4 regions of the Nonomuraea sp. NPDC005983 genome follow, and region 4 is predicted to be linked to each of the others. Evidence: riboswitches for the same ligand, from Rfam matches in the RefSeq annotation. Region 4 holds a riboswitch; each other region holds the start of a gene.
The links. A riboswitch is a leader RNA that binds a small molecule or an ion and turns the genes downstream of it on or off. The one in region 4 is predicted to bind cyclic di-AMP.
Positions count from the first base shown of each region.

Region 1 (7,635 bases), on a different contig from region 4:
GGCGGGCTCGTCGCGCAGACCAGGGTCGAGCTGACCGTGGTCTTCGACGGCGCCGAGCTGAACGCGCCCGTCCAGGTGGTGGCGCCGCGCGGCGTGCGGGTGCTGTTCAGCGCGCCCGACGAGATCGCCGACGACCTCATCCGCCAGCTCGTACGCGCCGAGCCGCTGGGCCGGGCCATCGCCGTCGTGTCGTCGGACCGGGAGGTGGCGGAGTCGGTGCGGCGCATGGGAGCCAGACCGGTTCCGTCAGGTCTGCTGCTGCGCCGCCTCGGTAGGGCCTAGATTACAAATCTGCAGAACGGGTGAGACCTTACCGGCCACTTCTGTACTATTTCGCCCCAGATCTGATCTCTGGGAGGCGACGCTGTGAGGTTTGGCCGGGTGCCGATGGCCGCGGGTCTAGTGGCCGGGCTGATGCTTTCACCAACGGGTGAGGCGCTGGCTGAGCCGAGACCGACCCTGCGGCAAGCCCAGGCGAAGCTCGACAAGCTGAACGACCAGGCCGACAAGGTCGTCGACCGGTACAACACGGCGAACGAGAAGTACAAGGACGCCAAGAAGCTCTACGGCAAGCTGAACGACAGCTACAAGCGCAAGCTGGCGACCGTGGCGGACCTGCGCGCGCAGGTGGTCTCGATGGCGATCGACAACTACCAGCTGGGCAGCGACATGATGTCCTGGCCCTCCATGCTGGGAGCCGACAACCCGTCGGGCATGCTCAACGGGCTGGTGCTGGCCGGGCGGATCACGCAGGCCCGCGCCGAGACACTGGTGGCCTTCGACAGGGAGAACCGCAGCCTCAAGGTCGACCGCGACAACGCGCAGACCGCTCTGTCGGCCGCCGACGACAAGCGCGACGCGGTCGAGAAGGAACGCAGCGAGATCCTCGCCCTCATCAAGCAGCAGAAGAAGCTGCTCAAGAAGCTCGGCGCCTACCGGACCGGCGACCCGAACAGCACCGGTCTGAAGTACACGGGCCCCGCCTCGGGCAACGCCGCCGCAGTCCTCCGCTTCGCCTACGCCCAGATCGGCAAGCCGTACGTCTTCGGCGCCACCGGGCCCGGCGGCTGGGACTGCTCCGGCCTCACCCAGGCGGCGTGGCGGGCCGCGGGCGTCTCCCTCCCGCGCACCACCTGGCAGCAGTGGGCCTGGGGCGCCGCCCGCAAGGTCTCCGTGAACGACCTCCAGCCCGGCGACCTGATCTTCAGCAACGGCCTCGGCCACGTCGGCATCTACGCGGGCAACGGCAAGATGGTCCACGCCCCCCAGACCGGTGACGTGGTCAAGATCTCTCCGCTGACGGGCCGCAGCCTGGTGGGCGCGATCCGTCCGTAGCCGGCCCGTTCGAGGGTCAGGCCGCGTCCCAGGTGACCGGGAGCCGATGCACGCCGTAGATGTCCGAGGTGGTGCGCAGCGGCACGTCCTCGGGCGGGACGGCCAGGCGCAGCGTCGGGAACCGGGTGACCAGGGCGGGGAAGGCGACCCGCATCTGGACGCGGGCCAGTTGCTGGCCGAGGCACTGGTGGACGCCGTGGCCGAAGGACACGTGCCCGGTGGCCTGCCGGCGCAGATCGAGGGTGTCGGGGTCGGCGAACCTGGCTGGGTCGCGGTTGGCGGCCTGGATGGAGATGGTGACGGTCTCACCGGCCCTGATCAGGTGGCCGTCCAGCTCGACGTCGTCCACCGCCGTCCGCACGCCGGTGTGGGGGATGCTCAGGTAGCGCAGCAGCTCCTCGACGGCCTGGTCGGTGCGGCCGGGATCGGCGCGCAGGGCGGCGAGCTGGCCCGGGTGGCTCAGCAGGGCGAAGGTGCCCAGCGCGAGCATGTTGGCGGTGGTGTCGAGGCCGGCGCCCAGCAGCAGGGCGCCGATGTTGGTGAGCTCCTCGTCGGTGAGGTCGCTCGTGGTCAGGTCGCTGAGCAGGTCGTCGGTGGGCTGGGCGCGCTTGGCCGACACCAGCCGGCGCAGGTACCCCTGCAGGGCGGTGATGGCGGCGTACTGCTCCTCCGGTGCGGCGTCGTGGTCGTTCAGGGCCGCCGTGTGACGCTGGAACATCTCGTGGTCGGCGTAGGGGACGCCGAGCAGCTCGCAGATCATCAGTGCGGGGATGGGCTGCGCGTACGCCTCCACCAGGTCCACTGGCGGCCCGTGCCGTTCCATGGCGTCCAGGTGCTCGGCGGTGATCTGCTCGACGCGCGAGGTGAGCCGGCGCATCCGGCGGACGGTGAACGTGCCGGTGAGCAGGCTCCGGTAGCGAGTGTGCTCGGGCGGGTCCATCCCGATGAACATCCCGGGCGGAGCCGGCGGGAACTGCCCCGCGGAGGCCGCTCCGGGCACCGGGGAGCGCATGAGGTCATGCCTTGAGCTGAAGCGGGTGTCGGCCGTCACGGCGCGGGCCAGGGTATGGCTGGTCACCAGCCAGCCCACGTGCCCGTCGGGGTAGGTCATCCGGCTCAGCGGCCGCTGCTCACGCAGCCGCGCCAGCTCCTCGGGGGGATCGAACGGGCGGCCCGCGGGACGCGTCACGGGCAGCCCCGCCAGGACGGGGAGGGATTCGGTCATCTCTGCTCCTTCTGGACGAGCGAGCTTCGGCATCGAGATAGTACGCGTTCAACTGTCAGCAAAAGCTACGTTGCATTCAATGCATTTGTCAATCGCTGATCTGACGATTTCCCTGTTTAACCAGCTGAATGAGGTAGAGAATTGCAATGGATTTGGGAGTGAATGCAACGTCCAGCCGTCCTCTGTTGCAATGGAGTGCATGCGAACGCAATACTGGCGCCCGGTGTGTCGAGCGGAAGAGCAACGGGAGGCGAGCGCGGATGCCGGGAGGCAGGCTGACCTACGAGGATCGCCAGAGCGTCGCCGCAGGCCTCGCCGAAGGGCTCGGGTACGCCGAGATCGCCAGGCGCCTCGGGCGGCCGACGTCCACGATCAGCCGGGAGGTGGCGCGCAACGGCGGCCCTGGCGGCTACCGGGCCGACCGGGCGCACCAGGCGACCGAGGGGCGCGCCCGCCGGCGCAGGTCGGCCCCGTCGCCGCCACCGCAGGCCGCCACCGGCGGATACGGGCGCGACCCGGAAGCGGTGCGCGAGCTCGAGGAGGGGCTCACGGCGCTGCTGGTCCAGAACGGGGTCCCGCGGATGACGGCCAGGGTGCTCACCTGCCTGTACACCACCGACTCCGGCGGCCTCACCGCCGCCGAACTGGTCCAGCGGCTGCGGGTCAGCCCGGCGTCGATCTCCATGGCCGTCGGCTACCTCGAGGAGCAGGCGCTGATCAGGCGCGAACGCGACCCCCGTCGGCGGCGCGAGCGGTACGTCATCGACGACGACGTCTGGTACCGGGCCTTTCTGGCGAGCGCCCGGAGGAACGTCATGCTGGCCGACGCCGCCCGGAAGGGGGCCGAGGTCCTCGGCGCCGCCACACCCGCGGGAGCCCGGCTGGAGGACATGGGCCGGTTCCTCGGCTACCTCGGCGACGACATGGTCCAGACGGCCGAGCGCTGGTGGCAGGTCCTCGTGGCGCACCGGACGGCGGGCCGCCGGTACGGCGGGACGGGTGACCCGCGCCACGTGACGGATGTGACAAGAGTTACAGATGGGACCTGACTCGAACCCGTGTCGTCAACTGTGAGAAGGGTCACATTTGAATAACGACAACCCGGCTTCCAGCAGCGATTAATCCCCTTACTGACACCTTTATCTGATCTTTACAGGCTGACTCGGGCTTTGCCAGCCCGTGAACTTTCGGCGTAGCTTCTGGCGTCGCGGTGCCAAGCCATGGCGCCGCGAACCGACATCGGTCCCCCCGATGTGGACGAGATAGTCATCCGCTGGCCCGCCGCCACCCCCACCGAGCACGACACCCGGCGGTGAGGCCTGCCGAATCCGTGCAGCCAGGAGGCACGGAGCCGGGGACCCAGCGATCCCGTTCCCCCGGGATCAGGGGTGAATCGGCGCGTAACGCGTCGTAGGGCGACTTCCAGGCCCGAATCCGTCAGCTAACCCGGTAGGCGTTCGTGGAAGATCCAAGGAGAAATCCTGTCTACCCACCCGCATAACCCCCGTCTGTCCCGTTTTGCCGTGAGTGGCGTTGCGCTCACGATGTCCGTGGCGGCTGGAGGGCTGATCCTCCATGCCCCGGCGGCGCAGGCGGCGACGACGAGCGAACGGGCCGGCACTTCCACGACCGCGGCGGCGAAGACCGTCGGGTCCGCGAAGACGGCCACGGTCTCTCGGCAGATGGCGAAGGCCCGCAAGGCCGTCGCCGTGGCCAAGGAGCAGGTCGGTGACCCCTACCGGTACGGCGGCACCGGGCCTGGCTCGTTCGACTGCTCCGGACTCGTCCAGTACGCCTGGAAGAAGGCCGGAGTGAAGATCCCGCGTGTGACGAACAGCCAGTTCGCGCGCATCAAGAAGAAGGTCTCCTGGAGGAGTCTCAAGCCGGGCGACCTGATGTTCTTCCGCGGGCTCGGACACGTCGGCATGTACGTCGGCCATGGCAAGATGATCCACTCGCCGAGGACCGGCGAATCGGTGCGTATCGACAAGCTCGGCGGCTGGCGCAAGGCGTCGTTCGTCGGCGCGGTACGTCCCGGCCTGTGACCGATCACGAAACGCCCCGCCCCTGCCAGGGGCGGGGCTTTCGGGTGCCGTCACCCGGCGGGCCGCGTTCCACGTGGCGGCCCGGGGCCTGGCGAGCGGTGCCCGGTTTCGCGGCCACGGCCGCACGGCCTTGGTGACCGGCGGGGCCTGCGTTCCCGGATCTGTGACCTTCGGTCTCCCGGCCGTCTCCGATGGGCCGGGCCGCTACCATCTGGCATGGTGTCCGTGCAGGTGAGCCGTCGAGCCGCGCTGGCGGGGCTGGCGCTCCTCGCGGCGGCCTCGGCCAGCGCGCCGCCGCGCGACGGCGGCCTGCCGCTCGCGCATGACGGGCTCCGCGATCTCTGGTCTGACGGAGCCCGGACCGTACGCGGCGCCCGATCGCTCGTCGTGGGGCATCGCGCCGATGTGAGGCTGCTCCGCGACCTGGCACGCAGGTCCGACGCGGCGGGGGAGCGGGTCTCCGCCGTCCTGGGCGGCCAGGTGCGCCCGCTCGTGCTCGTCCCCGACTCCATCGCCGACGGCGCCCGGCTGGCGGGGCTGACAGGGGTGGCCGGGCTCGACGGGCTGGCCGCCGTCGCCGACGACGGCCGGGTGATCGTGATGCCCACCGCGTTCGCCCGGCTCACCCCCATCGGCCGGGACGTCGTCCTCACCCACGAGCTGACACACGTCGCCGCAGGCACCGACCACCTGCCCATCTGGCTGTACGAGGGCTTCGCCGACTACGTGGGCTACCGCGACGCGGGCCTCGCCGTCCCGGTGGCCGCGGCCGAGCTGGCCGCCGAGGTCCGGGCCGGGCGGCTGCCGCGCGAGCTCCCCGGGCCCGCCGCGTTCGCGTCGCGTGAGCCCGGACGGCTGGCGCGCGCGTACCAGGAGGCGTGGCTGGCGTGTCGCTTCCTGGCCGGACGGTTCGGCGAGAGGACCCTGGTGAGGCTCTACCGTGATGCCCAGAGCCGCGGCGTCGACGCGGCTCTGGCGGCGCTCGGCCTCTCGGTCGAGACACTGACGGCACGGTGGCGCGACTACGTGCGGGACGAGCTGGCGTAAGGGGACGCAGATGGACGATCGTCAGGACATGAACGACATGCCCGACGCGGGCCCGCCCAGACCCGCCGCCCAAGGTCGGCAGGCCGCTTCAGCCGCCTCCGAACCGGGCGCGCCAGCCGACCCTGTCCCGGATCCCCCGGACGGCACCGAGTCCGGCGGCAGAGAGAGCAGCGGCAGAGGGAGCGGCGGGGGGCCGGGGGAGCCGGAGACGGAGGAGTGGCTGGACCGGCGGGCACGGCGGCAGGCCGGGGGCGCGTTGATGCTGCTCGGGGCCGCCATCCTGGCGGTGGCGGCGTTCAGCACACCCTGGCAGGTGCTGCCGCCCGGGGCGCCGGACGTCCCGCCCGACCCCGTGCGAGACTTCACCGCCGCGCAGATCGCCAGGGCCGACGCCTTCGACGCCGCCACCGCCATCCCCGGCTACCTTTCGCTGGCGCTCGCCGTCGTCTTCGCGGGCCTGCTCGTCGTCACCCCGTTCGGGGCCAGGGTGCTCGGCTGGCTGCGCGGCCCCTGGTGGCTGCGGGTGATCGAGGGCGTGCTGGTGCTGACCGCGATCAAGGAGGCCCTGCGGTGGCCGCTCGGCATGTGGTTCGAGACGCGGCTGCGCGCCTTCGGCCTGTCGACGCAGGACTGGGCCGGCTGGACGGCCGACAGGTTGAAGAACCTCGCCGTCAACGTGGTGCTGCTGTCGATCATGCTGGTGGTGCTGATCGCGCTGGCCCGCAGGTTCAGGCGGTGGTGGCTGCCGGCCGCCGTCGGCGCGTTCCTGTTCACGGTGGCCGCCTCGTTCGTCTACCCGGTGGTGTTCGAGCCGCTGTTCAACGACTTCCACGCCATGCCCGCCGGCCCCCTGAGGACGAACCTGCTCGCCATGGCCGAGCGCGACCACGTCCCGGTCGAGGACGTGCTGGTCGCCGACGCCTCCCGGCGCACGACCGCGCTCAACGCCTACGTGTCGGGCTTCGGCGCCACCCGCCGCATCGTCGTCTACGACACGCTGCTCAAGGCTCCCCAGCCCCAGGTGGAGCTGGTGGTGGCGCACGAACTCGGGCACGCCAAACGCGGCGACGTCCTGACCGGCACGCTGATCGGCGGGCTGGCCGCCGCGTTCGGCGCGGTCCTGCTGTACGTGGTGTTCGGCGCCGTACGCCGGCGCACCGGGGTCGTCTCGGTCGCCGACCCGCGGGCGGTGGGCGTCCTGATCGGCCTGATGGGCCTGGGCACCCTGCTGTCGGGCCCGGCCCAGAACGTCGTCAGCCGGCACATCGAGGCCCGAGCCGACGTGCACGCCCTCGACCTGACCCGCGACCCCGTCACCTTCGCCGCGATGCAGAAGCGGCTGGCCGTGACCAACATCTCGGACGTCTCTCCCAACCTCTTCGACTACGTGATGTACGCCTCGCACCCCACCGCTCCCGAGCGCATCGCCATCGCACGGTCCTGGGCACGGCTGAACGGCGTCGGCGAGCCGTGACCGGGGTGGTGTTCGTCACCAACGACTTCCCGCCCAGGCCCGGTGGCATCCAGTCGTTCGTGCACGGCCTGGCGCTGCGCACCCCCGGCGTGGCCGTCTACGCCCCTGCCTGGCGGGGGGCCGCCGAGTTCGACCGGCGCCAGCCGTACCGGATCGTCCGGCACCCCACCTCGCTCATGCTGCCCACGCCCGAGGTCGCGCGGACCGCGGCCAGGCTGGTCGCCGAGGAGGGCGCGCGGACGGTGGTGTTCGGCGCGGCGGCCCCCCTCGGCCTGCTCGCGCCGAAGCTGCGCGCGGCCGGGGCGCGGCGCGTGGTGATGCTGACCCACGGCCACGAGGCGTCGTGGGCGAGCGCCCCGCTGTTCCGCGCCGCGCTGCGCAGGATCGGCGAGCACGCGGACGTGGTCACCTACCTGGGCGACTACACCCGCACCCGGCTGGCCGCGGCGATCCCGCCCGGGAAGCTGGTACGGCTGGCGCCCGGCGTCGACACGGGTCAGTTCCATCCC
Region 1 covers NZ_JBEXUP010000094.1:21,238-28,872, reverse strand. Annotated here, with positions in the region: gene ABZ297_RS32190 (NYN domain-containing protein) at 1-282, shown strand, start outside; gene ABZ297_RS32185 (C40 family peptidase) at 367-1,335, shown strand; gene ABZ297_RS32180 (cytochrome P450) at 1,352-2,560, opposite strand; gene ABZ297_RS32175 (helix-turn-helix domain-containing protein) at 2,821-3,609, shown strand; cyclic di-AMP (ydaO/yuaA leader) riboswitch at 3,871-4,031, shown strand; gene ABZ297_RS32170 (C40 family peptidase) at 4,084-4,605, shown strand; gene ABZ297_RS32165 (hypothetical protein) at 4,837-5,652, shown strand; gene ABZ297_RS32160 (M48 family metallopeptidase) at 5,663-7,126, shown strand; gene ABZ297_RS32155 (glycosyltransferase family 4 protein) at 7,123-7,635, shown strand, end outside.
Region 1: another riboswitch for cyclic di-AMP. It lies ahead of ABZ297_RS32170 (C40 family peptidase); the one in region 4 lies ahead of ABZ297_RS29960 (CHAP domain-containing protein).

Region 2 (7,635 bases), on a different contig from region 4:
GCCATGGAGCAGGACGGGCTGCTGACCCGCGAGGTCTTCGCCGAGGTGCCGCCGCGGGTCGAGTACGAGCTCACCGCTCTCGGCCGCTCACTGCACGAGCCGGTCTCGGTGGTGGCCAGATGGGCCGAGGAGAACGTGAGCGAAATTCTCCGTTGTCGCGAGAAGTCCGCGTAAACCGCGACTTTTCTCCACCACGGTGGTGCATCTCTCCACCGAGGCGGATAAAGCTTCAACTTCGTACCAGCCCCGCCGAAGACGCCCGATTCGATCATGCCGGTTGTCCCTACGCTGTCCCAGTCCCCAAGACGGCGAGGAGGCCCCGTGCTCGGACTCGACAGCTGCCTGGCCGAGGTCATGGCCATTCCAGGGGCGCTGGACGCCATGCTGGTGGACCAGACGAGCGGCATGGCCGTGGCCAGCAGCAACCCTCCCGGCGTGGACGCGGAAGGCTCCGCCGCCGCCCTGACGGAGGCGCTGCGCGCGACCACCGACGGCCTGACCCGCTCCTGCCCCGGCGAGGCGGTCCGCGTCGACGACATGCTCGTCACCACGGACCGGGGCCACCACCTGCTCAGGCTGCTGGACACGGCCTTCGAGGGGCCGCTGGTCGTCTACGTCCGGCTGGACCTGGAGCGGTCGAACCTGGCCCTGGCCCGCTACCGCCTGCGGGCCATCTCCAGCCAGTTGCTGGCGTGAGCCATGGCCCAGCTCGACACCCTCCTGGCCGGCCTGGCCCGCGAGCGCTCCACGGGCGCGCTGCGGGTGGGCAGAAGCGGCACGATCTTCCTCTCCGACGGGCGCGTGACGTACATGGAGTGCGCCCAGACGCCGGGCGTCGAGCGCCTGCTCTCGGCCAGGGGCCGCGTCCCGGAGGCGGAGCTGCGCAGGCTCCAGGCCGACGGCGGCTGCGCGCGCCTGCTGGAGGAGGGCCCCGTCACGCAGGGCGAGCTGCAGTACTGCGTGCTCGGCGCGGTCCTGGACGCGGCGTTCTTCCTGCTGCCGGTCAGCGGGACCCGGCCCAAGTTCCGCCCCGGCGAGCAGCACTGGCTGGGCGGCCAGTGGTACTTCGACGTCACCGGCCTGGTGCGGGAGTGCGCCAGGCGCCGCGCCCAGCTCGCGCAGATCTGGCCGTCCGCCGACCTGGACGCCGCCCCGATACGCCCGTCGCCGGGGCTGCCGGGACAGGGCGTGACGCTCAGCCGGGTGCAGTGGGAGATCATCGTCCAGGCCGACCGGGTGGCGACCCCGCTCGACCTGGCCAAGCGGCTCGGCAGGTCCGGCTACTCCGTCCTGCTGGCCGTGCGCAAGCTGGCCGCGGCGGGCCTGCTCGTCCAGGACGCGCCCGCCCTGCCGCGAAGGGCGCGGCGCGAGCGCATACCGCCGCCCGCGCCCAGAACCGGTGCCGGCGCCGTCGGCCCCGCGGTCACGGCGGACCCGACGGACCTGGCGCTGCTGATGCGCCTGAAGAAGGCGCTGGAGGAGCTGTCGTGAGGTTTCCCTCACGCAGGAGGAGGCCATCGGTGGAGCTGCGCGACGAGGTACTGAAGGAAATGGCGCTCCTGCGCGAGCGCGCCGCGGACGTCAGCGGCAGCGTCGCCTGCACCGTCGACGGGCTGCCCATCGCCTGTGACCTGCCCAGCAGCGGCCCCGGAATCGGCACGGGAAACGGCACGGGGGACGGCGGGGCGCAGACGGCCGCGCTGTCGGCGGCGCTCCTGGCGATGAGCAAACGCATGATCGCGGGTACGGGCAGGGGCGCCTTGGAGGAGACGCTCATCTCCGGCACCGCCGGCTACGCGGCCTGCTACGCGGCGGGCCCCACCATCGTCCTCACAGTCCTGGCGGGCCCCGGCGCCAATCTCGGCCTGCTCCGGCTGGAGGGGCGCAGGACGGCGGCCGGTCTGGCCGCCATCGCAGCACGCGAACGGAGGAAGACATGACGAGCATGGATATCTCGCTCAAGGAGATGATGACGATCGACGGCTCGATCGGAGCGGCGATCGTCGACCACGGCAGCGGCATGGCGCTGGGCGCGCTCGGCGGCTCCAAGGACCTGGACCTCCAGGTGGCCGCCGCGGGCAACACCGAGGTGGTCAAGGCCAAGCTGCGCACGATGGACTCGCTGGGGCTCAAGGACACCATCGAGGACATCCTGATCACGCTCGGCTCCCAGTACCACATCATCCGCCCGATCAGCGGGCGCGGCGGCAAGGGCCTGTTCCTCTACCTGGCTCTCGACCGCGCCCGCGCCAACCTGGCCCTGGCCCGCCACCAGCTTCGCGCCATCGAGGAGAAGCTGGAGGTCTAAAAGGCTCGACGGCTTGCGCCCGGAGCGGGAGGGCGCAAGCCGTCGTCAGGTGTGTCCGCGATCCCCTGATCCGCGGGCCACTTGAGGGTGGGGTCCCGATGAGCCCGCGGTCCCCGTGGCCGCGGGCTCCCGAGGGTCAGCGTCGGATGAGCCTGCGGATCCGGTCGCGGCCCATCATCAGGCCGCCACCGACCAGGGCCAGGCCACCGGCCACGACCGCGCCGGTCATGCCGCTCGACGCGCCCGAGGCGGGCTCGCTCTCGGCAGAGGCCTGCGGGTGCCTGTCGGCCACGTCGGACACCTTGGCCACGTCGGCCGCGTCGGACACGTCGGCCGCGTCGGCCACCGTGCCGCCGGCCTCGGTCTTGGGCTCGGCAACCGCGGGCGCGACCGGGACGGGCGCGTTCTTGTCGACCGTGTCCTTCTTGACGAGGATGGTCGGCGGCTTGGCCGGGTGACTGTCCACGCGGGACCAGGCGCCACTCGAGTACGCCACCGGGTAGTTCTTCTTGCCGGGGCCGGAACCCCACTTGGTGATGACGTACTTGATCTTGATGTGGCCCTCGCCACCGACGCCGTCCACGCCCAGCGTGCTGCTGTTGAACGTGCCGCCGGTCAGGTAGGCGAACGTCTTGGCGTCCAGGTCGAGCATGACACCGCTGTTGGAGGGGACGCCGGGGCCGCGGTCGCCGACGAAGAACGGCGCCTTCTTGTCCTTGTAGATGACGTAGCCCTCGGTCATCAGCGGCCAGCTCGGGCTGGCGACGAGACCCTTCTGCATGGGCTTGCCGCTGGCGGGCAGGCCGGTGTCTCCGGCGCGGCCGGAGGAGTCGTCCCAGAAGTAGGACGCGGTGGTGCCGCCCCTGAGCAGGGGCTGCTTGTCGTAGGGGGTGTCGGCGTGTGCGGGGGATCCGGCGCCGATGGCCACCGCACCGAACGCGGCGGCGGCGATTGCGGCAAACGAGCGCATGCCAAGACGTACAGACATGAAGTCAAAGAGTCCTTTGTGTGGGTACGGGGAAGCGGCGCTCCCAAGGACGTAGCCGGGCGGGTATGCCGAAACGGTCGCTACGCGGAGCGCTGGAAGTTCAGGGGAAGGGGGGCCGCTCTCAGTCGGCGGCCGGTGACACTACGCGGGCTGGGGGTACGACGCGGTGAACCATCACGTTGGTTGTCCTCTCCATCTCGCCTACCGGGTTAGCTGACGGGTTCGGGCGTGGAGATGCCCTACCGACGCACTTGTCGGATTCACCCCAAAGAGATGGGTCCCCGGCTCCCGCAGGGCTGCGGGATTCGACGCCAGCCAGCTGCCTCTTCCTTGTGAAGGGCCAGGTCACTGGCTGATAACACCAGGACTGTACCCAACAAATCGGACAAGGGCAAAGGTAACACCATAAAACGGGCGAAGATCTACCTTCTAGGACATAGCAGGCAAAAGAAAAGGAGGGCACGGCCCATGCCGTACCCTCCGGAACAGTCCGGTCTCAGCCGCCGCTCTTCCGCCTGAACGAACGCTTGCTCGAAGCCGGCCCGTGGGCCCCGTGAATCTTGGAAGGGTCGGCGCCCCTGCCACCCGCGCCCGAGCCGGCCTGCTGGCTGCGCTTACGCTCCAGCGCCTCGCGGAACTTGCGCTTCAACTCGTCCTCGGGGGTTTCGTTGACTTCCGGCTCCGATGTTTCCGCCATGAGGACCTCCTGGTGTTTGGGACACACACAGCTTCGCACGGCGCGGCTCACGCCGCGAAACCGGCCTCCACCCGCTCTTCACGGACGACGGGCCGCAGCCGCTTGCCCGGCATGGCCACCAACGCGGCCAGCGCCACCAGCGCCCCCGCCACCCCCAGCGACGGGATGACCACCGAGGCGGCCGAGGCGTGCGCGGCGGCCAGCCCGTGCAGCGGCGCCTCGGTCGAGATGACCGAGGTGTAGGCGGTGCCGGCCAGCGCCAGCGCGACCGAGCCGCCGATCTGGCGGAAGAACGTCAGGTTGGCCGAGGCCGTGCCGAGGTACCGGGGCGGCACCGACTGCTGCGCGGCCACCGTCAGCCCCGACAGCATCGGCCCCATACCGAGACCGATGAGCACCATCCACCCCGCCAGCAGCCAGCCGGGCGTGTCGAGGGTCAGGTTCAGGCAAAGCAGCGTGCCCGCCACCATCAGGAACGGCGCGGCCACGAGCCAGGGCTTGTAGACGCGGGTCCTGGTCATCAGCGCCCCCATGACGATGCTGCCGACCACCATCGCCAGGGTCAGCGGGTAGATCCGCAGCCCCGACTGGGTCGCGCTGAGCCCGAGCGCCTCCTGGAAGTACCTGGGCAGGAAGACGACCCCGGCGAACATGCAGAACGCGGTGCAGAACGAGGTCACGTTGACCAGCGTGTAGGTGCGGTTGCCGAACAGGTTCATCGGCATGATCGGCGCCACCGCCCGCCGCTCGACCACCACGAACACCACCAGCAGCAGCGCCGCCAGCGCGATCGGCGCCACCACGGCCGCGCTCGTCCACGTGTTGCCGTCCAGCCCCTTCTCGGTCAGGCCGACGAGTAGCGCGCCGATCGCCACGCTGAAGACGGCGATCCCCAGGTAGTCGGGGCGCTCGCCGCCCGTTCCCCGGAGGTACGGCAGGCGCAGCACCACGATCGCGATCAGCACCAGCCCGAGCGGCACGTTCACGTAGAACGACCACCGCCAGCTCGCGTGGTCGGTGAACAGCCCGCCGAGGTACGGCCCCGCGAGATAGCTGAGCGCCATCACCCCGCCGAGGGCGCCCTGCACCCGCGCCCCCCTCTCTGGCGGGAACAGCTCCATCACCAGCGCGAGCGACAGCGGCATCAACGCGCCCGCGCCGAGCCCCTGCAGCGCGCGGAAGGCGATGAGCTGGGGCATGTCCTGGGCGAGACCGCACAGGGCGGAGCCCGCGACGAAGACGGCCAGCCCGACGAGCAGCAGCGGCTTCCTGCCGTACTGGTCCGACAGCCTGCCGTACAGCGGGACGGTGATCGTCGAGGTCAGCAGGTACGCGGTCACGACCCAGGTGTAGAGGGCGGTGCCGCCCAACTCGGTCACGATGCGCGGCAGGGCGGTGCCGACGATCGTCTGGTCGAGCATCGCCAGGAACATGCCGCCGATCACGGCTACCAGCAACAGGGTTCTCGATCTCGTGTCATTATTCACAGGTGAAGCTTGATATGTAAGCTCTTACATGTCAAGCCATGGGTATGCTGAGCACATGTCCCTACGGATCGCGCTGCTCGGGCTCCTCGAAGCGAAAGGCCCGGCCAGCGGCTACGACCTGGCCAAGTCCTTCGAGCATTCGGTCAACCACGTCTGGCAGGCCGGGCACACGCAGATCTACCCGGAGCTGGTCAAGATGGCGGCTGACGGGCTCGTCGCGGTGGAGTCCGAAGGGGCGCGCGGCCGGAAGATCTACGCGATCACCGCCGACGGGGCCCGGCAACTGCGCGACTGGCTGGTCGAGCACCAGCCGAGCGGCACGATCCGCAGCGAGACCGCGCTCCAGGCGTTCCTGCTCCCCCTGCTCGACGGGGACGACGCCGTGCAGGTGGTCGAGCGCCTCAGGGCGTTCTTCGCGTCCCGGCTGGCGGACCTGGAGTGCAAGCCGCACGAGGGTCCGGGGTTCGGCAGGTACGCGCTCAAGCTCGGCCTCGCGCAGAGCCGCGCCAGCCTCGCCTGGGCCGACGAAACCCTCGCCGACCTCAAAACCCGCTCGACCCCGTAACCCCCGCGGCACCCCTCCCCACGGAACACCGGCTTCCCGGCGCACCCTCCAGGAGACGCGCGCCCCCGACACCCCCACCAGGGGACGCACGCGCACCCTGCGCGCCTTCCCAAGGGGATGACACGCGGGCTCGGGTGGGGTCAGAGGTGGGTGAAGGTGAGGAGGCGGTAGATCGGGTCGGGGGCGGGGCCGCCCTGGCCGTGGCCGATGAAGGTGGACTCGGCGTCCTGGCGGAGGCCGTGTCTGAGCGCTTCCGCGATGACCAGGTCGGACGCGTCCGACGGGCTGGACGGGCCGGTACGGCCGCGGGAGGCGCACTTGTCGACGGTGGTGACGTACACGCCGCCAGGACGCAGCACGCGGGCGCACTCCGCGATCACCGGGCGGACGTCCGGGAGCAGGTGGAGCAGCCAGATCGTGCTGACCGCCCCCACGGACGCGTCACGCACCGGCAGCCGGAAGGCGTCTCCCAGCACCACGTCCAGCCGGCCGCGGGCGATCCGCGCCATCCCAGGGGCGGCGTCCACGCCGAGCACGCGCAGCCCCCGCCTGGCCAGCTCCCTGCCGACCAGGCCGGTGCCGCAGGCCACGTCGAGCAGGGTGCCGCCGGGCACGAGCCGGCGCACCGCGTCGGCCGCGGCCTCCGCACGCGGCAGCCCGCCGCGCGTCTCGTCGTACCGGGCCGCCTCCGCCGAGTAGTCAAGCAACGCCCGCCACCTCCCTGGACGCCGTCACGTACTCGACCATGTGTCATCAGCTCCTCAGAACGTCGCCGCGATCAGGCGAGCCTCACGGGCTCACTGACCGCAGGCACGTGGTCAGTCGAGGGACTTGAGTTCCTCGGGGGTGAGGGCGAGCTCGGTGGCCGCGACCGAGTCGAGGATGGTCTCCGGCCTGCTGGCCCCGGGGATGGGGATCACGACGGGGCTGCGCGCCAGTTCCCAGGCGAGGCAGACCTGCTGCGGAGAGACGCCCCGCGCCTGCGCCACCCGTCCGAACGCGGCGTGCCGGCTGCCGAGCTGCCCGGCGGAGCTCATGCCGCCGAGCGGCGACCACGGCAGGAACGCCACCCCCAGCTCCTCGCACAGGTCGATCTCGGGCTCGCTGGTGCGGAAGCGCGGCGAGTACTCGTTCTGCACGCTGGCGAGCCGCCCGTCGAGCACCTGATAGGCGAGCCTGATCTGGGACGGGTTCGCGTTCGAGATGCCCGCCATCCGGATCATCCCCGCGTCCAGCAGGTCGCGCAGCGCCCCGATGGTCTCCTCGTACGGCACCGCGGGGTCGGGCCGGTGGTGCTGGTACAGCCCGATCGCCTCCACGCCCAGCGCCTTGAGCGACCGCTCGCACGCCTCCACCAGGTATTCGGGCCTGCCGTCAACGTCCCAGCCGTCGCCGGGAGTGCGGGTGTGGCCGCCCTTGGTGGCCACGAGCACCCTGCTGGCGTCGCCGCCCCAGCTCGCCAGCGCCTTGGCCACCAGCCGCTCGTTCTGCCCGACCTGGTCGGACGTCGGCGTGTACGCGTCGGCCGTGTCGATCAGGGTGACCCCGGCGTCGAGCGCGGCGTGGATCGTCCTGATCGACTGGGCTTCG
Region 2 covers NZ_JBEXUP010000089.1:846-8,480, reverse strand. Annotated here, with positions in the region: gene ABZ297_RS31265 (helix-turn-helix domain-containing protein) at 1-174, shown strand, start outside; gene ABZ297_RS31260 (roadblock/LC7 domain-containing protein) at 322-696, shown strand; gene ABZ297_RS31255 (hypothetical protein) at 700-1,491, shown strand; gene ABZ297_RS31250 (roadblock/LC7 domain-containing protein) at 1,521-1,940, shown strand; gene ABZ297_RS31245 (hypothetical protein) at 1,937-2,308, shown strand; gene ABZ297_RS31240 (hypothetical protein) at 2,445-3,296, opposite strand; cyclic di-AMP (ydaO/yuaA leader) riboswitch at 3,480-3,617, opposite strand; gene ABZ297_RS31235 (DUF5302 domain-containing protein) at 3,793-3,993, opposite strand; gene ABZ297_RS31230 (MDR family MFS transporter) at 4,041-5,450, opposite strand; gene ABZ297_RS31225 (PadR family transcriptional regulator) at 5,536-6,045, shown strand; gene ABZ297_RS31220 (class I SAM-dependent methyltransferase) at 6,186-6,752, opposite strand; gene ABZ297_RS31215 (aldo/keto reductase) at 6,864-7,635, opposite strand, start outside.
Region 2: another riboswitch for cyclic di-AMP. It lies ahead of ABZ297_RS31240 (hypothetical protein); the one in region 4 lies ahead of ABZ297_RS29960 (CHAP domain-containing protein).

Region 3 (7,635 bases), on a different contig from region 4:
ATGCTGGCACAGCTCGGAAGCCTGCCACCGCCCGCCCAGGAGGACAGGTGGTGCACCGAGATGAAATGGGACGGGGTCAGGGCGCTGGCCTACGTCGAGGGGCGGGCGCTGCGGCTGACGTCCCGCAACGGCAAGGACATCACGCCCGCCTACCCCGAGCTGTACCCGATCGCCGGGGCGGTCGGCGGGCACGACGTGGTGCTCGACGGCGAGATCGTGGCCTGGGACGAGCAGGGCAGGCCGTCGTTCGGGGCACTCCAGCCGCGCATGCACCAGCGCAACCCCGCCCAGGTGGCCGAGCTGGCCAGGTCCACGCCCGTCACGTACCTAGTGTTCGACATCCTGCACGTGGACGACACGCCGTCGGTGCGCAGGCCGTACACGGAGCGGCGCGAGTTGCTGAAGACCCTGGTGATGCCGGGGTACCGCTGGGAGGTCCCGGTCGAGTTCGAGGACCACGCGCAGCAGGCGCTGGAGGCGAGCATGCGGCTGGGGCTGGAAGGCGTGGTGTGCAAGCTCCGCTCGGCCCCCTACCGGCCCGGCAGGCGCTCCGCCGAGTGGACGAAGGTGAAGAACGTCCGGACGGCCGAGGTGGTGATCGGCGGCTGGAAGCCCGGGGCCGGGCGGCGCTCCGGCATGATCGGGTCCCTGCTGCTCGGCGCGTACGACCCCGCCGGACGGCTCGTCTACGTCGGGCACGTCGGCACCGGCTTCACCGAGGCGATGCTGCGTGACCTGCGGGAACGGCTGGCGCCGCTGGAGCGGCCGGACTCGCCGTTCACCGTGCCCGTGCCGCGCGAGTTCGCGAGGGACGCGCGCTGGGTCGAGCCGCGCCTGGTCGGCGAGGTGCAGTTCATGGAGATCACCGAGGACCACCGGCTGCGCCACCCCTCCTGGCGTGGGCTGCGGCCCGACCGGCTCCCGTCGGAGGTCGACTGGGCCGAGCGGCGCGACGTGGGATGAGCTCGCTTCACCCCCTCGCGCGGACGACAATGATCCGATGAAGGGAAACCTGCTCGGCCCCAATGTGGCCCAGTACATCCTCGACCACACCACCAAGCCTGACCCGCTGCTCGAAGCCCTGGCGAAGGAGACCGTCGCGGCGACCGGCGACAGCGCCGGCATGCAGATCACCGCGGATCAGGGCAGGCTGCTCACCATGATCACGCAGCTGGTCGCGCCGGACGTCGCCGTCGAGGTCGGGACGTTCACCGGCTACTCCTCGCTCTGCATCGCCCGCGGGCTGTCAGGTGGCACCCTGCACTGCTTCGACGTGAGCGAGGAGTGGACGTCGATCGCCCGCCGCTACTGGGAGACGGCGGGCGTGGCCGACCGGATCACGCTCACGATCGGCCCCGCGCGCGACACGCTCGCCGCCTTCCACGAGCGCGTCGACCTGGCCTTCCTCGACGCCGACAAGCCCAACTACCCGGCCTACTACGAGCTGCTGGTGGATCGGCTGCGGCCCGGAGGGCTGCTCATGGTCGACAACACCCTCTGGAAGGGCCGCGTCGCCGACCCGGCCGACAACGAACCGGCCACCGTGGTGATGCGCGAGTTCAACGACCTGGTGGCCGAGGACCCGCGGGTGACGGTCGTCGTGCTGCCTGTCGCTGACGGGCTCACGCTCGTCCGCAAGAACTAGCCGCCACCCGCGCGGCCCGGGTCAGCTGATCTTGTGGACCCAGCCGTGCTTGTCCTCCCTGGTGCCGTACTGGACGCCGACCAGCTCCTCGCGGATCCGCATGGTCACCGGGCCGGGGGCGCCGTCGGCGATGGTCCAGGCGCGGTCGGCGCCCTTGACCGAGCCGACCGGGGTCACCACCGCGGCCGTGCCGCACGCGAACACCTCGGTCAGCTCGCCCGACTCGCTCGCCGCCTGCCACTCGTCGGTCGAGATGAGGCGCTCCTCGGCCTCCAGGCCGAGTTCGGCGGCCATGGACAGGATGGAGTCGCGGGTGATGCCCGGCAGCAGGGTGCCGGTCAGCGCGGGGGTGACGAGCTTGTCGCCGAAGACGAAGAACAGGTTCATCCCGCCCATCTCCTCGACGTACTTGTGCTCGTGCGCGTCGAGCCAGACCACCTGGTCGCAGCCCTGCTCGACGGCCTGCCGCTGCGCGACGAAGGCCGCCGCGTAGTTGCCGCCGCACTTGGCGAAGCCGGTGCCGCCGGGCGCGGCGCGGGTGTACTCGGTCGACAGCCACACCGAGACGGGCTTCACACCGCCGGCGAAGTACGAGGCCGCCGGTGAGGCGATCACCATGTACCTGTATTTCCGCGAGGGGTAGTTGACCCCCAGCCCGACCTGGGTCGCGATGATGAACGGCCGCAGGTACAGGCTGTGCCCCTCGGCGGTGGGCACCCAGTCGCGGTCGGTCTGGACGAGCACTTCCAGCGACTCGACGAACGTCTCCTCCGGCAGCTCCGGCATGGCCATCCGGACGGCCGACTGGTTGAAGCGGGCCGCGTTGGCGTACGGGCGGAACGTCACGATCGAGCCGTTGCCCTGCCGGTACGCCTTGAGCCCCTCGAACAGCTCCTGCGCGTAGTGGAAGACCGCGGTGGCGGGGTCGAGCGAGAGCGGCCCGTACGGCTGGAGCCGCGCGTCGTGCCACCCCTCGCCCTCGGTGTAGTCGATGGTGACCATGTGATCGGTGAAGACCTGTCCGAATCCGGGACTCACCAGTGCCTGCTCCCGCTCGGCCACGGTGCGCGCGTGGTCGGATAGCTGCACGTCGAAGCTGAGCTTCTGAGCAATGGTCATGGCGAAGGTCCTTCTCTCTGCGATCTCGACAGCACTGCGCGGGGCAGTCCGTACTTCCTATTGTCTCGCTATTTGGGATGGCAAGGGGTAGGTGGGGTGTTTTGACCGTGCGGACACCAAAAAGCGCCCGGCAGTCCGTCACCGGACCGCCAGGCGCTTGCGGAGCTAGGCGGCCCTAGCTCGATACTCGCGCGGTGATGTCGTCGCCGATCTCGTGCGTGGTGCGGCCCGCCCACCCGGTCAGGCGCTCCAGGATGTCGTCGGCGACGGCCTGCTCGACCTTGGCCGCCTCGGCGTGCAGGCCGAGGTGGTCGAGGAGCATGGCGGCCGACAGGATGGTCGCGGTCGGGTCGGCCTTGCCCTGGCCGGCGATGTCGGGGGCGCTGCCGTGCACCGGCTCGAACATGCTGGGCGCGGTGCGCTCGGGGTTGATGTTGCCGCTGGCGGCCAGGCCGATGCCGCCGGCGATGGCCGCGCCGAGGTCGGTGATGATGTCGCCGAAGAGGTTGTCGGTGACGACGACGTCGAAGCGCTCGGGCTGGCTGACGAAGAACATCGAGGCCGCGTCGATGTGGTAGTAGTCGGTGCTGACCTCGGGGTACTCCTCCGCCACCCGGTTGACGGTGCGCTGCCACAGGTCGCCGGCGAAGGTCAGCACGTTCGTCTTGTGGATGAGGCTGAGCTTCTTGCGGGGGCGCGACTTGGCCTTCTCGAAGGCGTACCGCACCACGCGCTCCACGCCGTAGGCGGTGTTGAGCGACTCCTGGGTGGCGATCTCGTACGGGGTGCCGCGGCGCATGACGCCGCCGGTGCCCGCGTACAGACCCTCGGTGCCCTCGCGGACCACGATCATGTCGATGTTCTCGGTCGGCGTGTCGGCCAGCGGGGTCTCGACGCCGGGGAAGAGCTTGACCGGGCGCAGGTTCACGTAGTGGTCGAACGCGAAGCGCAGGCGGAGCAGCAGGTCGCGCTCCAGGATGCCCGGCGGGACGCTGGGGTCGCCGACGGCGCCGAGCAGGATCGCGTCGTAGCCGCGCAGCTCTTCGAGCACGGAGTCGGGGAGCGTCTCGCCGGTTCGGTGGTAGCGGGCGGCACCCAGGTCGTAGTGGGTGGGCTCCAGCTTGACGCCGACCGCTTCGAGGACCTTCAGCCCCTCTGCCACGACTTCGGCGCCGATGCCGTCGCCGGGGATGACCGCCAGGCGGATGTTACGCGACTCCATGGACGGTACCTTACCGGCTCGTCTCGGCTGACGAACACACCATCTCACTGTCCGGACAGTCCAATTTAGGCTATTTGCGACCTTTTGACCGTTTCGTTAGAGTCCGTCAGGCCTAATCCACGCAACGGCTGCGTGGAGCCGGGGACCCACTTCACCTGGGGCGAGTCGGCATCGCCGTAGGGCTACTTCCAGGCCCGAGCCCGTCAGCTAACCCGGTCGGCCAGATGGAAGGACACTCCCCTGTCTCGCATCGCCGTCCTCGTCGTCCTGGGAGCAACAGCCGCCGGAATGGCCCTCGCCTCCCCTGCCAACGCCGACACCGACACCCCCGACAGCATCCCCAGTTCCTCTCCCACCTCTACCCTCACCGGCCCTCAGGTCAAGCAGCTCCAGCTCAAGAAGACCCCCAACCCGGCCTGGAAGGTCGCCCTCAACTTCGCCATGAAGAAGCGCGGCATCCCCTACGTCTGGGGAGGGACGAGCGACAGCGGCTACGACTGCTCCGGGCTCACGCTCCGGGCGTACGAGAAGGCGGGGATCGAGCTGCCGCGCACCGCCGCCGAGCAGTACAACGCCTTCTCCAAGAAGATCAGCTGGGACCACCTCAAACCCGGTGACCTGGTCTTCTTCCACGGCCTCGGCCACGTGGGCATGATCTCCCGCCCCGGATACATGGTCCACGCCCCGCACACGGGCGACGTCGTGAAGGAGGAGCAGCTGTCGGACTGGCGCAAGGACTCCTTCGTCGGCGCCGTCCGTCCCGACCCCAAGGGCGTCAAGCTCTGGAAGGAGATCAGCAAGCAGCGCGCAACGCCGGCCCCTGCCATGCCCACGGCGACGTTCTGACCCGTAGCGGCCTCATCCCCTGCGAGCGTCGAAGATGAGGTCCCAAGCGCGGGCGCGCGCGTGGGCGACAGCGCCGAGCAGGACGCCGCTGTCGCCCAGCGCGCTCGCCACCACCACCGGCCGCAGCGGCCCCAGCTCGGCCACGCGGCTCTCGATCGCGGCCCCGAGCAGGTCGAGGTTGCGCCCGACGCCGCCGCTCAGCACGATCACCTCAGGGTCGAGCACCGCCGCCACCGCCACCAGCAGGCCGCCGATCCGCCGCCCCTCGGCCTCCACGACCGAGCGGGCCACCGGATCACCGGTCGCGGCGGCGGAGAACACCTCCTTGGCCGTGGCGAGGTCGAGCCCGGCCGCGCTGGCCGCCCGCACCACGCCGGGCGCGGCGGCCACGGCCTCGGTGGCGCCGTGCGCCAGCGCGTCGTCGGACGGGATCGGGTCTTCGGCCGCTGGGACGTACGACACCTCACCGGCGGCGCCCCGCGCCCCGACGTACAGCTCGCCGTTGACCACGATCCCCATGCCGACCCCGGTGCCGATGGAGACCAGCGCGAAGTTCGCCTTGCCCTGCCCCTCGCCGTAGGCGTGCTCGCCCACGGCCGCCAGGTTGATGTCGTTCTCGATGACGAGATCGACCTCCAGCGCCGAGCGCAGCCGTTCGGCCAGGTCGGGGCCCGGCAGGTTGGGGGCGAACTCCAGGCGTCCGAGCGCCGGGTCGTACACGCCGGGCGAGCCGACGACCGCGCAGGTGATCGAGGACCAGTCGAGCTCGGCCTTCCCGGCAGCAGCCCTGGCCAGGTCGCCCACCAGCACGGCCAGCTCCGCCGAACTGCGCGCGGTGTTGCGGCCGTCGGTGCGGCCGGCGAACGTGCCGCGCAGGTCCGCCACCGCCACCCTGATCCAGTCGCGGCCGATGTCGACGCCCGCCACGTGCGCGGACGCCGCGTTCATGTCGTAGAGCGAGGTCACCGGCCCCGGCCTGCCCGACACCTCGCCGACCAGGTGCACCAGGCCGTCCTCTTCCAGCCCGGCGAGCGCGGCCGAGACCGTGGGCTTGGACAGCCCGGTGATCTTGGCCAGGTCGGCCCGCGACGCGGGGCCGTGCTCGTGGAGGTGGTCGAGCAGACGGCGCTCGTTCAGCACCCGCAGCAGCCGCGGATTACCCAGCTCACCTCGCATGTGACGTCCTCCTCCAGGCAAACTCTAGCCAACACGCTGGTAGTAAACTACCTTTCTTACCAGCACCGGGGGCCGGCACACTCGAAAGGGACGATGTGCGATGCACCGAGCCTGGCGACTCCTCCCCGCCGCAGCGGTCCTGCTGGCCGCCGCCTGCGGGAACACCACGACGACAGCGAACCAGAAACCCCAGGACCAGCAGGGCGGCAAGACCATCGCGCTCTTCCTGCCCGAGTCGAAGACCACGCGCTACGAGGCCTTCGACCGCCCGCTGTTCGAAGCGAAGGTCAAGGCGCTCTGCGCCGACTGCAAGATCCTCTACAGCAACGCCGAGCAGGACGCCGCCAAGCAGCAGCAACAGGTCGAGGCCGCGCTGACCCAGGGCGCGAACGTGCTGGTGCTCGACGCCGTCGACGCGAACGCGGTGGCCCCGCTGGTCAACCAGGCCAGGCAGAAGAAGATCCCGGTGGTCGCCTACGACCGGCTGATCTCCGGCATCGACTACGCCTACTACGTCTCGTTCAACAACGTCAGGGTGGGCGAGATGCAAGGTCAGGCCCTGCTCGAGGCGATGAACGCCAGGGGCACCACGGCCAAGGGCCAGATCGTGATGATCCACGGCTCCCCCACCGACCCCAGCTCGGCCGACTACAAGAAGGGCGCCAAGAACGTCCTGGACGGCAAGGTCAAGGTCGGCAGGGAGTTCGACACCCCCGACTGGAGCCCCGACAAGGCCCAGCAGCAGATGGAGCAGGCGATCACCGCTATCGGCAAGGACAACATCGTCGGCGTGCTCTCGGCCAACGACGGCATGGCGGGCGGCGCGATCGCGGCCATGAAGCGCGCGGGCTACAAGCAGCTGCCGCCCATCACCGGTCAGGACGCCGAGCTGGCGGCCGTCCAGCGCATCCTCACCGGCGAGCAGTACATGACCATATATCTGGACATCAGGGCTGAGGCGGAGAAGTCCGCCGAGCTGGCCGTCTCCCTGGTCAAGGGCGAGCAGCCGGCCGCCACCAGCGAGGTCAACAACGGCACGGCCGACATCCCCGCCTTCCTCCTCGACCCCATCGCCGTCACCGCCGACAAGGTCAAGGACACCATCGTGAAGGACGGCTTCTACACGGCCGACCAGATCTGCACCGGCGAGGTCAAGGCCGCCTGCGCGAAGGCGGGCATCCAGTAAATGCTCTCGGCGACAGGCATCTCCAAGCGGTACGGCGCGGTCCAGGCCCTCGACGGCGCGAGCCTGGACCTGCGCGCAGGCGAGGTCACGGCCCTCATGGGCGACAACGGCGCCGGCAAGTCCACCCTGGTCAAGACCGTCTCCGGGGTCGTCGTCCCGGACGAGGGCACGATCACGCTCGACGGCCGGCGCGTCAGGATCACCAACCCGCACGACGCCCAGGCGCTCGGCGTCTCGACCGTCTACCAGGACCTCGCGCTCTGCGAGAACCTCGACGTGGTGGCCAACCTGTTCCTCGGCACCGAGCGGCGCCGCTGGTCGCTGCTGCGGCACATCACCATGGAACGCGCCACCCGCGAACTGCTCGACCAGCTCGACGTCCGCATCAGGGACATCAGGGTGCCCGTGGCCATGCTGTCGGGCGGTCAGCGCCAGTCGGTG
Region 3 covers NZ_JBEXUP010000016.1:52,964-60,598, reverse strand. Annotated here, with positions in the region: gene ligD (non-homologous end-joining DNA ligase) at 1-963, shown strand, start outside; gene ABZ297_RS10545 (class I SAM-dependent methyltransferase) at 1,001-1,645, shown strand; gene ABZ297_RS10540 (branched-chain amino acid aminotransferase) at 1,667-2,764, opposite strand; gene ABZ297_RS10535 (3-isopropylmalate dehydrogenase) at 2,940-3,986, opposite strand; cyclic di-AMP (ydaO/yuaA leader) riboswitch at 4,086-4,222, shown strand; gene ABZ297_RS10530 (C40 family peptidase) at 4,275-4,832, shown strand; gene ABZ297_RS10525 (ROK family transcriptional regulator) at 4,845-6,008, opposite strand; gene ABZ297_RS10520 (sugar ABC transporter substrate-binding protein) at 6,109-7,194, shown strand; gene ABZ297_RS10515 (ATP-binding cassette domain-containing protein) at 7,195-7,635, shown strand, end outside.
Region 3: another riboswitch for cyclic di-AMP. It lies ahead of ABZ297_RS10530 (C40 family peptidase); the one in region 4 lies ahead of ABZ297_RS29960 (CHAP domain-containing protein).

Region 4 (7,635 bases):
GCGATGCGCCCGCCATCGGCCGTCTCAAGGTCCGCGCCTGGCGTTCGGCGTACGCCGGCTTCATGTCGGAGGCGTTCCTCGACGCCCTGGACCCGGCCGAGGACGCGGCGGACTGGGCAGAGTACCTGGCGGCCATGCCGCAAGACCATCGGCTGTGGGTGGCCGAGCACGACGGAACCGTCGTCGGTTTCTGCCGCACCGGACCGGCGGACGACGACGCCGACCTCGGGGCCGGCGCCGCAGAGGTGTACGGCCTGTACATCGAACCGGACCTCATCGGCACGGGCCTGGGCCGCGATCTGTTCGCCCATGCCCTCACCGACCTCGAAACCCGGGGCCACGACCCGATCTGCGTCTACGCCTACACCCCCAACGCCACCGCCCTGAGGTTCTACGAGAAGGCCGGATTCACCAAGGACGGCGTCACCCGCCTCGACGAAGAGGACGGCACGGGAGTACCGGAAGCACGCCTGATCAGACGCCTGGGGACGCGAACCGGCAGCGTGCCCCTCACGTAGACGGGCCCGGGACCGCCGCAGCCTCACCACGTCCGGCTTTTTTCCTGGCGGGGCCCGGATACCTCCCGGCCCCAAAGGACCGGACTTCCTCCGGAGGTCATGGTGAACGCACGTGTCACCCATTGCGCCACGCACGCAAGCTACTACGCTCAGCAATGCGTCGAGCACGTGTTCGACAGGAAGCAGGCGACACCATGCCGCGCTCCTCTCCCGCCCGAAGGCGGGGCGGGAGTCACCATACTCAAGGAGTTTCGATGAACTCGCTCATGCTCAACATGGACGGCGTGCAGATCCCGCAGCTCGGCTTCGGGGTCTGGCAGGTCCCCGACGACGAGGCCGAACAGGCCGTGAAGACCGCGTTCCAGGCCGGCTACCGCCATGTCGACACCGCGCAGGCCTACGGCAACGAGGCGGGCGTCGGGCGTGCGGTCCGCGACTCGGGCGTCCCGCGCAGGAAGCTGTTCATCACCACGAAGCTGTGGAATGCCGACCACGACCAGGCCGAGCGCGCCTTCGAGGGGAGCCTGTCCAGGCTCGGGCTCGACTACGTGGACCTGTACCTCATCCACTGGCCAGTGCCCGAACAGGACAAGTACGTCGAAGCCTGGCGGGCGCTGGAGAGGATCTACCGTGACGGCCGGGCCAAGGCGATCGGCGTGTCCAACTTCGCCGTCGAGCACCTCACGCGGCTGCTGAACGAGACGGACATCTCTCCTTCTCTCAACCAGATCGAGCTGCATCCCTACTTCCAGCAGAAGCAGCTGCGCGACTTCCACGAGGCCAACGGCATCCTGACCGAGGCGTGGAGCCCCCTCGGGCAGGGCAGGGAGCTGCTGGACGACCCAGCGCTGGCCGTGCTGGCCGGCAAGCACGCCAAGACCCCCGCCCAGATCGTGCTCCGCTGGCACGTGCAGCTCGGCCACGTGGCGATCCCCAAGTCGGTCACACCGTCGCGGATCAAGGAGAACGTCCAGGTGTTCGACTTCACCCTGGACGTCGAGGACATGGCCGCCATCGGCGCGATGAACCGCGGTCTCCGGATCGGGCCGGATCCGGACACCTTCAACTTTCTGGGGTAGATCCTTTACGCTCTCTCCATGAGAGATCTCGCCTGGGGTATCGCCGCCACCGGTGGCATCGCGCAGACCGTGGGCGCGGTCATCGCGGCGGAGCCGGGGATGCGTGTGGCGGCCGTCGGCTCGCGTGACCTCGGCAGGGCGGCGGCGCTGGCGTCCACGCTGGGCGCCGAGTCGGCCTACGGGTCGTACGCGGAGCTGTGCGCCGATCCGGCCGTCGACGCCGTGTACGTGGCCACGCCGCACGCCCAGCACCTGGAGGTGGCCGAGGCCGCGATCGCGGCGGGCAAGGCGGTGCTGTGCGAGAAGCCGCTCGCGGCCTCCGTCGCCGACGCCGAGCGGATGGTGCGGCTGGCCCGGGAGGCCGGGGTCTTCCTGATGGAAGCGATGTGGATGCGGTTCAACCCGCTCATCCAGCGGATCGCCGGCGACCCCCGGTTCGGCGAGATCCGGTCGGTGCAGGCGTCGTTCGGGTTCGCCTTGCCCTATGACCGGGCGCACCGGCTGTGGGCGCCAGAGCTGGGCGGGGGTGCGCTGCTCGACCTGGGGATCTACCCGTTCGGGCTGGCCCAGCTGCTGCTGGGGATGCCGTCGGAGCTGCAGGTGACGGGGTCGCTGGCGCCCTCGGGCGTCGACGCGGAGGTCGGCGGGGTGCTGCTGTACCCGGGCGGCAGGCGGGCGCTGGTGGAGGCGTCGCTCCTGGGGTCGTACCCGAACGAGGCCTACGTCGTGGGCACCGGGATGCGGGCGCAGATCGACGCGCCGTTCTGGGCGCCGCGCCGGGTGGTGCTGTCGGGGCCGTCGATGGAGGACGAGGTCCACGTCCTGGAGCCGGGCGAGAGCGGCTACGTCGGAGAGCTGCGCGAGGTGCGGGCGGCGCTGGCCGAGGGACGCACTGAGAGCCAAGTCATAACCCTTGACGATTCCCTTGCCATGATGGGGCTTCTGACGGACGCTAGGCGGCAACTCTCCTAGCTGGGCATTTATGCACTTGTAATCCGCTTGCCCGATGTATTACCTTCTAAGTCATTCGAGGCGTAACGTCCGGTTTGTCCGGTTCGTCGCCTGTCCATCGCAAGACACATCACAGGACTACCTGTGACCGCTGAATCCGCCTCGCGCGGAACCGGGGACCCACGTTCCTTGGGGTGAATCGGCACGTCAGTGCCGTAGGACAGCTTCCATGTCCGAACCCGTCAGCTAACCCGGTAAGCGGCATGGAAGCAAGGAGTATCCCCGAACGATGGCCATGCACCGACTTGCTCGTGCCCCGAAGTTCAGCTACGCCCGCGCCGCCCTCGGCGCGACCGTCATCGCCGCCGCGATCGCCGCACCCACGGCAGCCAACGCCCAGACCACCCCCTCCGCCGCGCTGACCCACCCGCAGCACTCGCAGGTGCGCCCGGCCGACCACGAGCGGAGCGCCAAGGTCAAGGTCACGGCCGCGCAGGTGATCGCCCTCGCCAAGGCGCAGATCGGCACCTCCGAGAACGCCCTGGGCGGCGGCACCAAGTTCCAGAAGTGGTACGCCGACTCGGCCCGCGCCGCCGAGACCATCCAGCGCGACGGCGGCACCAGGGCCGACTACATCAACGCCGCCTGGTGCTCGATGTTCGTCTCCTGGATCGGCGACAAGACCGGCCTCAGCGGCTCCATCGGCTCCGACGCCTACACCGTCGAGCACGCCAAGTGGTTCAAGCACAACGACCACTGGGGCACCGCGCCCAAGCCCGGCGCCGTCGTCTTCTTCGCCTGGAGCGGCAGCAAGAGCCTGGACGACATCAACCACGTCGGCTTCGTCGTCAAGGACAACGGCGACGGCACGATCTCGACCGTCGAGGGCAACACCGGCAACGGCGTCGTCGAGCAGCGGGTCCGTCCCACGTCTCAGGTCGTCGGCTACGGCTACCCCGACTACGCGGGCTGAGCCCCCCTCTCCCCCGCCATCCCCCAACTCCCCCTCCCCCTCTCCCTCACCATCCCCCTGCCTGCGAAGCGCGCGCCCGCTCCCCTCGGGTGCGCGCTTCGCAGGCTTTCGCGGTTGCCCGGGTCGAGAGGTCTCGGAAAGACTTCGACTCCGCTGTCGATTCGCGCCGCGCGCGTTCGACGCTGCCATGAGGCCGGACGCTCGACCGAAGGAGACGCGTAGTGAAGTTCATGATCGTGGGCAAGGCGAACGAGCAGACCGAGGCCGGGGCGCTGCCCAGCAGGGAGTTCGTCGACAAGATGATCGAGTACAACGAGGCCCTGGCCAAGGCCGGGGTCCTGCTGGCCGCCGAGGGCCTCTACCCGAGCTCGCACGGCGCGCAGATCTCCTACAGCGACGGCAAGGCCACCGTGATCGACGGCCCGTTCGCCGAGGCCAAGGAGCTCATCGCGGGCATCTGGCTGATCCAGGTGAAGTCCCGCGAGGAGGCCCTGGAGTGGGCGCTGCGCCTGCCCGTCCCGCCCGGCAGCAACGGTGTCGGGCTGGACGTCTGGCAGGTGTTCGACCCGTCCGACCTGCCGGAGGAGTCCATGACCCCCGAGACCGCCCAGCGGGAGGCGGACCTGCGCGAACTCCTGAGAGACAGGCGCGAGTTCTGACCTGCGGCCGTTGCGGCGCTCGGCCGCGGGCTGCTCTGATAGGCGGGTGACGGGTTCTGACACGCACCGCGCCATCGAGGCGGTCTGGCGGATCGAGGCCGCCCGGCTGATAGCCGGGCTGGCCCGGATGATGCGCGACGTCGGGGTCGCTGAGGAACTCGCCCAGGACGCGCTGGTCGCGGCGCTGGAGCAGTGGCCCGCGTCGGGCGTGCCGCGCAATCCCGGCGCGTGGCTGATGACCGTCGCCAAGCGCCGGGCCGTCGACATGGTGCGGCGGAACGAGCGGTTCGAGCGCAAACTCGTCGAGCTGGGGCGGGAACTGGAGGACGAGCAGCCGCCGTCCGACCCCGACGAGATCGAGGACGACCTGCTGCGGCTGGTGTTCACGGCCTGCCATCCGGTGCTGTCGACCGAGGCCCGGGTGGCGATGACGCTCCGGGTGCTCGGGGGGCTGACCACCGACGAGATCGCCCGGGCGTTCCTCGTCGCCGAGCCGACGGTGGCCCAGCGGATCGTCCGGGCCAAGCGGACCCTGGCCGACAAGCAGATCCCGTTCGAGGTGCCGCAGGGAGACGAACTGGCGGGGCGGCTGTCGTCCGTCCTGGAGGTCATCTACCTGATCTTCAACGAGGGGTACTCGGCCACGGCGGGCGACGACTGGATGCGTCCCGGCCTGTGCGAGGACGCCCTGCGGCTGGGGCGGGTGCTGGCCGGGCTGATGCCCAAGGAGCCCGAGGTGCACGGGCTCGTCGCGCTGATGGAGATCCAGGCCTCGCGGGCCGGCGCGCGTGTCGGCCCGTCCGGCGAGCCGATCCTGCTGCTGGAGCAGAACCGGGCGCGCTGGGACAGGCTCCTCATCGGCCGCGGCCTGGCCGCGCTGGATCGGGCCGAAGAGCTCGGCGGCGCGCTCGGCCCGTACGCCCTGCAGGCCGCCATCGCCGCCTGCCACGCCAGGGCCCTCACCCCTGAGGAGACCGACTGGGCACGCCTCGCCGCGCTCTACGAGGCGCTGGCCAGGCTCTCCCGGTCGCCCGTCGTCGAGCTGAACCGGGCGGTCGCCCTCTCGATGGCGTACGGCCCGGCGGTGGGGCTCGAACTGGCGGACCAGCTCGTCTCCGAGCCCGCGCTCAAGGGGTACCACCTGCTGCCGAGCGTCCGCGGCGACCTGCTGGCCAAGCTGGGCAGGACGGCCGAGGCCCGCGAGGAGTTCGAGCGCGCGGCGGCGCTGACGCGCAACGAGCGCGAACGCGCGCTCCTCCTGGAGCGCGCCGCCGCCTGCTGAGCGCGCTCTCTGTCACCACGTGGCCTGCCCGGGAGGCGTCACGAAAGACACCTGTTGTGATGGGAGCGCTCCCATACAGCCGTCTGGGGCATCTGCGATGCGAAATCCGATTTCACCACGACGGTTCGTGCGGTTGGTAACGGTTACGTTGCGGTGGATTGACGAGGTCATGCGGCACGGGCACCCTTTGTGGGAGCGCTCCCAAATCATCCCATCGCGGCCGGCAGCACCGGGCCGCCCCGCACCTCCCACATCCACCCGAGAGGGGTTCCCCCATGATGATCAGCAAGCGGCGCGGCGGCCTGGCCGCGGCCTCCGCGCTGGCCGCGACGGCGCTGGCCGTCACCTCCTGCGGCTCCAGCGGAAGCCCTTCTGCCGGCGCGCCCGCCTCCTCCGCGGCGGCGCAACCGGTCACGATCAGGGTGCAGACCTTCGGCGGCGGCACGAACTTCGGCTACAAGAACGCGATCGCCAAGTGGAACGCCGAGCACAAGGACGTCCAGATCAAGGAAGAGCACCTCACCGACCAGTTCGAGCAGCAGTACTGGCCGCAGATGATCCAGTGGCTGCAGGCGGGCAACGGCGCGGGCGACGTGGTCGGCATCGACGAGGGCGGCATGGGCCTGGCCAAGGCGCACCCCGAGTGGTGGGCCGATCTGAAAGAGTTCGGCCTGGACTCCCGCAAGGCCGACTTCCCCGCCTGGAAGTGGGAGAACGGCGTCACCCCCGACGGCAAGGTGTTCGGCCTGGGCACCGACATCGGCGGCATGAGCCTGTGCTACCGCACGGACCTGTTCAAGAAGGCCGGCCTGCCCACGGAACGGGACAAGGTCAGCGCCCTGTGGGCCAGCTGGGACGACTTCGTCAAGGTCGGCCAGCAGTTCCAGGCCAAGGTGAAGGACACCAAGTTCACCGACGGCACCAACACCCTCTATCAGGTCGTCCTGTACCAGGAGGCGGCCAAGAACGGCAACGTCTCCTACTTCGACAAGGACAACAACCTCATCGTCGACAAGAACCCGGCGGTGAAGACGGCCTTCGACTTCGCCACGAAGATGAGCCGGCTCGGCCTGACCGCCAAGCTGCGCAACTTCACCGACGAGTGGGCGGCGGGCACCCAGAAGGGCGCGTTCGCCACGGTCGGCTGCCCGTCCTGGATGCTCGGCGTGGTCAAGGGCAACGCCGGCGACGGCGGCAAGGGCGAGTGGGACGTGGCCGCGGTGCCCGGCGGCGGCGGCAACTGGGGCGGCTCCTGGCTCGCGGTGCCCAAGCAGAGCAAGCACCCGAAGGAGGCCGCGGCGGTCGCCGACTACCTGACCCAGGCGCAGACCGAGGCGAGCATCTTCACCGACTTCGGCAACATGCCGAGCAACACCAAGGCGCAGCAGGACTCCGCCGTGCAGAGCGCCAAGAACGAGTTCTTCAACGACGCGCCCATCGGTGAGATCTTCGCCAAGTCGGCGGCGAGCCTCCAGCCCGTCTTCCTCGGCGTCAAGCACGCCCAGGTCAAGAACGCCATCGAGTCGGTGATCCAGGGCATGGACGACGGCTCCGTCGCCTACGACAAGGCCTGGCAGCAACTGGTGGACGACGCGGTCAAGGCCGCGGGCTGATCTCCGCGTCCGGCCCGCCACGGGGGCGGGCCGGGCCCACTGCCGGCGAAAGGTCTGTTATGAGCCTCGACACCCTTCCGCGGACGCAGCGGCGCGATCGCCGCCTCCGTCCCGGCCGTCCCTGGCGATCCACCCTGGACGTCAAGGCGATGCCGTACGCCCTGGTATCGCCGTATTTCCTGCTGTTCGCCGCCTTCGGGCTGTTCCCGCTGGCCTTCACACTCTGGTACTCGCTCTACGACTACGACCTGGCCGGCACCGTCGAGTGGGCCGGCCTGGGCAACTACGCCAAGCTGCTGACCGACGAGGACTTCTGGAACGCCGTGGCCAACACGGTCGGCATCTTCCTGCTGGCCACCATCCCGCAGCTGCTGCTGGCCCTGCTGCTGGCCAACGCGCTCAACAAGCGGTTCAAGCTGCGCCTGGCGATCCGGATGAGCGTGCTGTTGCCGCTGGTCACCTCGGTGGTCGCGGTAGCGGTGGTGTTCACCCAGCTCTACGCCCGCGACTGGGGGCTGGTCAACTGGGTCCTCGGCTGGTTCGGCGTCGACCATGTCAAC
Region 4 covers NZ_JBEXUP010000082.1:7,574-15,208, reverse strand. Annotated here, with positions in the region: gene ABZ297_RS29975 (GNAT family N-acetyltransferase) at 1-518, shown strand, start outside; gene ABZ297_RS29970 (aldo/keto reductase) at 773-1,597, shown strand; gene ABZ297_RS29965 (Gfo/Idh/MocA family oxidoreductase) at 1,616-2,569, shown strand; cyclic di-AMP (ydaO/yuaA leader) riboswitch at 2,688-2,824, shown strand; gene ABZ297_RS29960 (CHAP domain-containing protein) at 2,838-3,521, shown strand; gene ABZ297_RS29955 (YciI family protein) at 3,752-4,180, shown strand; gene ABZ297_RS29950 (RNA polymerase sigma factor) at 4,227-5,462, shown strand; gene ABZ297_RS29945 (extracellular solute-binding protein) at 5,738-7,075, shown strand; gene ABZ297_RS29940 (sugar ABC transporter permease) at 7,135-7,635, shown strand, end outside.